DNA from 2 places in the Bacillus sp. NEAU-Y102 genome. Region 2 is predicted to be linked to the other one. Evidence: riboswitches for the same ligand, from Rfam matches in the RefSeq annotation. Region 2 holds a riboswitch; the other holds the start of a gene.
What was found. Region 2 has a riboswitch for S-adenosylmethionine ahead of ACYFX0_RS28365 (ABC transporter permease). Riboswitches for the same ligand answer to the same signal wherever they lie in the genome.
Positions count from the first base shown of each region.

Region 1: linked by a shared signal. The riboswitch ahead of ACYFX0_RS25245 (methionine ABC transporter ATP-binding protein) and the one ahead of ACYFX0_RS28365 (ABC transporter permease) in region 2 are both predicted to bind S-adenosylmethionine.

Region 1 is NZ_JBTWFK010000012.1:89,692-92,886, reverse strand. It holds gene metQ (methionine ABC transporter substrate-binding lipoprotein MetQ) at 1-240, opposite strand, end outside; gene ACYFX0_RS25250 (methionine ABC transporter permease) at 264-929, opposite strand; gene ACYFX0_RS25245 (methionine ABC transporter ATP-binding protein) at 922-1,947, opposite strand; SAM riboswitch class I at 2,126-2,233, opposite strand; gene ACYFX0_RS25240 (hypothetical protein) at 2,359-2,703, opposite strand; gene ACYFX0_RS25235 (thioredoxin family protein) at 2,856-3,164, opposite strand; gene ACYFX0_RS25230 (toprim domain-containing protein) at 3,168-3,195, opposite strand, start outside.
Region 2 is NZ_JBTWFK010000016.1:13,052-16,246, forward strand. It holds gene ACYFX0_RS28355 (hypothetical protein) at 53-556, shown strand; gene ACYFX0_RS28360 (DUF3951 domain-containing protein) at 573-788, opposite strand; SAM riboswitch class I at 958-1,063, shown strand; gene ACYFX0_RS28365 (ABC transporter permease) at 1,200-2,117, shown strand; gene ACYFX0_RS28370 (ABC transporter permease) at 2,136-3,140, shown strand; gene ACYFX0_RS28375 (ABC transporter ATP-binding protein) at 3,097-3,195, shown strand, end outside.

The DNA.
Region 1 (3,195 bases), on a different contig from region 2:
GTTTGCATCTAAATCCTTATCCGCTAACGATTTATTTGGCAACACGTAATCTTGGAATTTTTTCACTTCTAATTCAATTCCTTTTTTCTCAAGTAACGGTTTTGCCTTTTCTAAAATTTCAGCGTGCGGTACGTTAGAAGCACCAACAACAAGCTTCTTTTCATCTTTATCTTTCCCGCCACAAGCAGCTAAGCCAAAAATTGAAGTTGAAATAAGTGCTGTAAGTAATAATTTTTTCATTTGAAACATCCTCCCATTTTTTATTATCGTTTATCTATTCGAGTCGTTAAACTATCACCAATCCACTGAATTAAAAATACAACTAGTAATACACAAATTGTCGCAACGATTGTTACATCGTTATTTCCTCTTTGGAATCCTTCTAAGTAAGCAAGTGTTCCAAGGCCACCAGCACCAACAACTCCCGCCATTGCTGTATATCCTACTAAAGCAATTGTCGTAACCGTAATACCAGATACTAATGCTGGTAACGATTCTGGAATTAACACTTTCAAAATAATTGTGCTTGTTTTTGCTCCCATTGCTTTTGAAGCTTCAATTACACCTTTATCAATTTCGCGAAGTGCGATTTCAACCATTCTCGCGTAGAATGGTGCCGCTCCAATAATTAAAGCCGGCAGCGCTGCACTTGCTCCAAGAATTGTTCCAAGAAGAATCTTTGTGAATGGGATTAATAAAATAATTAAAATGATGAACGGTATAGAACGGAATATATTTACGAATGCTCCAATCACCGTATTAATTGATTTGTTTTCCCATAAATTATCTTTTGCTGTCATGAAGAGTAACAATCCTAAAATTAGTCCTAAAACAAATGTCGCAAGAGCTGCGATTGCCGTCATATATAACGTTTCACCCGTTGCTTCTAACATTTGATTCCAATCAACATTTGCGAGTAACTTATCCATGTGCAATCACCTCCAGCTCTACTTGATCTTGATGAATTCCTTCTATTGCTTGCTGGATCGCTGTTTCCTCACCATTTAAATGAACAACTAAACTACCGTAAGAACCGTTATTCGTTTGTGCGATATTTCCTTGCAAAATGCTAACTTCTATATCACTGCGTTGCATCAATCGTTGAAGCACTGGTCTTTCTACAGCCTCACCAATAAACTGCAAACGAATTACTTTTCCATCTGGATATTTTTCAATTAAACATTCAATCGTTTCATTTGTATCTTCAGAATCTGTTAACTGCTGTACAAATCGTTTCGTAATATCTTGCTTCGGATTACGGAATACATCAAGTACTGGACCCGTTTCTACAATCTTTCCTCTCTCCATTACCGCCACTCGATTACAAATCTTTCGAATTACGTGCATCTCATGTGTAATGAGTACAATTGTTAAACCAAGGCGCTTATTGATGTCTAATAGTAAATCCAAAATTTGATCTGTCGTTTCTGGATCAAGAGCCGACGTTGCTTCATCACATAAAAGTACTTGTGGGTTGTTAGCTAATGCTCTTGCAATCCCAACGCGTTGTTTTTGTCCCCCGCTCAGCTGAGATGGGTACGCGTCTCCTCTTCCTTCTAATCCGACAAGATGAATTAATTCATCAACACGTTTTCTTCTCTTCGTTTTATCAACACCTGCAATTTCAAGTGGAAACTCAATATTTTCACGTACAGTTCGTGACCAAAGTAAGTTGAAGTGTTGAAAAATCATTCCGATTTCTTGCCTTGCCTTACGAAGTTCACTTCCTGTAATTGTTGATATAACACGATTCGCAATTGTAATTTGGCCAGAAGTCGGTTTTTCTAACTGGTTAAACAATCTGATTAAAGAACTTTTCCCAGCGCCGCTATATCCGATAACACCAAATATTTCGCCTTTTTCTATTTTTAAATTGGCGTTATCTACAGCAGTGACATCACCGCTTTTTGCTTTATATATTTTCTTTACATTCTCTAATAGAATCATGATGTTCACCCCTTTTTTGTTTAGGTCGACTCCGCAATTTTTTATGTTTAATGCGTGTAGTCCACCGTTATCACTACTTTTATTATTTGAATGTCCTCCACATTCAAACAATAAAAAAACCTTTCTGCTTTAGAGAAGCAGAAAGGTTTATGTGCGTATATAACAACATTATCCCTCTCTCTCATCTCTCAAAGCATTTGCTTTGCAGGAATTGGCACCATTTCAACATAAGTTGACGGTTGCCGGGCTTCACAGGGCACAGTCCCTCCACCTCTCTTGATAAGAGAAATCAGATTCAATTTTCGTCTGATTTGTAATTTATGAAATTGTCTATATTTTATGAATTGAATTGTATCAATATCCAAACACCATGTCAACAGAAATTTTCGCAAAAAATGAACCTTCAGAATTTTAAGCACCTACTGACATCGGTTTACATATATGAAACATCGATTCGACTAATAGCATCGTTCGATACGTTCCCGAATATTGTACACGTCCATCGTTCATTAACATTTGCAATCGTACATTTCCATTAACCAATTGTTCTATATCCTTTTCGTCTAAGCAAATGATTTGTTCCGTTCCTCTTTCCTCATGTACCAGCTCTATATAATCTCTTGAAATTTGTAACGAACAACTTTCATCTCCCAAACGGAAATTAACAGTTTTTTCCTCTCGTCTTAAAAGCGGCTCTAAATGATATTGACCATTAGCGTAATTTACAAATGATTGAAGCAAAGAATATAATCTCACCCTAAATCACATCCTTCATATCACTTTCTATTACATACCATTCCCTCTCACTAAAGAGCAATCCTGTTATTTTCGCTCGACAAATACTGTATCCATCCTGCATCTCGACATATTTCCCAAGAAATATGTCGAGGCGGCAAAAATTTTGCCGCCTACTTTAATTCCGTATATAAATATTCAACCGAATGAAATGCGTATATCTTCTTCATCAGTGTCCCATTTTCAAAAACAAGTAAACAAGGTACACTTTCAATCCCATACTCTTTTGCTAAATGTGGAGCATAATTTAAATCTAACATCCCAATTTTCAACTCTTCAATTGTCATCTCAACGACTGTTAACATCTTTTTTGCTAATTGGCATGTTCCACACATTGGAGTATATACATATAACACTGTTTTTTCTTCGTTCTCTATTAGGGATGTAGCTTCGGCTCCTGTCCAATCAATCACTTCTATCATTCCTTACCGTAAATATTCTGTATAAACGTCA
Region 2 (3,195 bases):
AGATAAAAGAAACTATAATGAGTAATAGCTGTAGATAAAAGGAGAAGAAGAGATGAAGAAGGTTTTGGGTATTGCTGTAATGGGAAGTATGATCCTTCTAGCAGGATGTAATGGAAATAAAGATACGAAAGAACCGAAAGAAAAGGTAGAGCAATCTACTGAACAAACAGAAGAGATGAAAGAATACCTTGCAGTACATGAAAAATACGATATAAAAATGAATAAAGAAATTAATAAAGCACTGCAGTTATTTGAAGTGGCAAAAGAAAAGGGCGGTAAGGAAATAACGAATGCAACATATAAAGAAGACGTGCAAAAGGTAACAACGAGCATGTTAGAAGATATTGATCATATACGTAAAGAAATTCGTGTTCCGAAGTCGAAAGAGCAAGAACATGAGGTATATGTTGGTTTCTTGAATGAATCAGAACAAGCGATGAAAAAATTACAGAAGTTAGCTAAAGAAGAAGATTCATCGTTGATTCGTGATATAGAAATTAACTTTGCAACAGCATCGACATACTATAAACGTTTTCAAGCAGAAACGAAAAAATAACCTTGCCTGTGCAAGGTTATTTTTTCTTCTTGCCATCTCCGTCTTCATCCTCAGATACTAATATTTTCTGTTCTTCGTGAAATTCGGAAATAGTTTGCCCGGTAATATTATCGAAAGGAGTATAAAAAGAAGTAATACGTTTCTTTTTAATAAAGAGTTTATAGGAGCCGATGATGACAAGTATAACGATTGTTAAGGGTAATCCTATAGTAGCAAGAAGTAAGGGGTCCATCTTATAACTCCTTTAACATCATTTCTTTTTATGATAAGCCGAAAACTGTAATTTCGATAAATGAATTAAAAACTAATTTTTATAAATTTATCCAATTCGATTGACTTTTCAATTTTTCAGAATTATAATTCGAAATATACAATTTGAACCAAATAATAATATAGCAATTTACTTATCCAGAGAGGTAGAGGGACTGGCCCTATGACACCTCAGCAGCGGGTTCTGTAATAGGAACACCGTGCTAATTCCAGCAAGCAAGTCTTGAAAGATAAGTGATGGGCCTTTTTTTGTTAAGCCTTGATCTTATTTTTTAAGATCAAGGCTTTTTGTATTCTAAAAAGAGAAAAGGGAGTAATGGAAAAAGTACATTCATAAAACAAAGTAAATTCATGTGTTTAGGGGGTTATTGAAGTGTATGTAATTAAAAAATTATCGGTTATGGTGTTCACACTATGGGTTATTACGACAGTGACATTTCTAATTATGCATATTATTCCGGGAGATCCATTTTCATCAGATGCAAAAATCTTTCCTGAAGAAGTGATCCAAAACATGAGAGCGAAGTATCACCTTGATGAACCGTTATGGAATCAATATGTTGCTTATTTAGACGGTGTAGTTCATTTTGATTTTGGTGAATCGGTTCAATCAACCGGGCAAGGTGTATCAGAAATTATAACAACTGGCTTTGGTCCATCAGCAATTATTGGTCTACAAGCACTTGTTATTTCATTGTTAGTAGGAATTGCGGCAGGGACATTTGCTGCTCTATATCATGGGAGAGTAATTGACTATAGTGTGAGTTTGCTCGCAATTTTAGGTATTTCTATTCCAAGTTTTATTTTAGCACCACTATTTATACAAGTATTCGCTATCCAATTTGAGTTTTTACCAGTAGCCTCTTGGGGAACATTCGAACATACGGTATTGCCATCCTTTGCATTAGCGTTAGGGCCAATCGCAGTTATTACAAGGTTTGTTCGTTCTAATATGATCGAAGTACTGCAGAGTGATTATATTAAGCTAGCAAGAGCAAAAGGTATACCAATTAAGAAGATTATTATAAGACACGCTCTTCGAAATGCGATTGTTCCAGTACTTACATTTGTTGGACCGTTAATGGCTGGACTCTTAACAGGGACTTTCGTTATTGAAAAAATCTTTTCAATTCCTGGCCTAGGAAAATATTTTGTAGATAGTATTTTTAACCGAGACTATCCGGTGATTATGGGAACAACGATTTTCTATAGTGCATTATTAATTGCTTGTATTTTCATTACAGATATTATTCATCGCATTGTTGATCCGCGTATTCGTTCTATTACATAAGGAGAGGGGGATATTTAAATGGGAGCTTATGAGATTAATGAACAGTTATTAACGAAAGAAGAGAAAAAAGAATTAACGATAAATAAAAATCAGCAAACAATTAGCAGAAAGAAAGAAGTGTTTCGTAAGTTTATATCGAATCCAATCGCAGTTTTAGGAACAGTGACGTTATTGCTAATTATTTTTTTCTCGCTTATTGGCGAAAGTTTAACTTCATTTACTGCGAGTGAACAAGTAAAAGAGGCAACAAATTTACCGCCGAGTAGTGAACATTGGTTTGGAACAGATGATCTAGGGAGAGATATTTGGGCACGTACTTGGGCTGGTGGGAAGATTTCACTAACAGTTGGATTAGTAGCAGCTGCCCTCGATATAGGGCTTGGTGTACTGATTGGTGGATTTAGTGGATATGTGAGAGGGCGTAATCGCCTTGGAACGTTAATTGATGAGTGGATTATAAGAGGAATTGAAGTATTATACGGCATCCCATATTTATTAATTGTTATTTTACTATTAATTGTTATGAAACCAGGTCTTTTCACCATTATTATCGCTCTTGCATTAACGGGATGGATTGGAATGGCTCGTCTCATTCGAGCACAAGTATTGTCTTTAAAACAAAGAGAGTTTGTTATTGCAGCAGAGCGATTAGGTACATCACATATGAAAATTATATATGGGCATTTAATTCCGAATTTAACAGGGATTATTATCGTGAATTTATCATTTACAATTCCAGCAGCTATTTTTTCAGAATCATTTTTAAGCTTTATAGGACTTGGAGTACAATCACCAGCGGCAAGTTGGGGGACGATGACGAATGATGCACTCGGGACATTATTGAGCGGAGAATGGTGGCAGCTATTTTTCCCGGCAATCATGATTGCACTCATTATGTTCGCATTTAATGCAATTGGTGATGGTTTGCAAGATGCGATTGATCCAAAAATCGTCAAACGGAATCGAAAGGAGAAAAAACATGGCACAGCTCTTATCTTTAGAAAACGTAACATTGACCGTTGAAAAAGAGAATAGTAAGCAAGCAATTGTGAAGCATGTTTCCTTTTCTATTAATGAA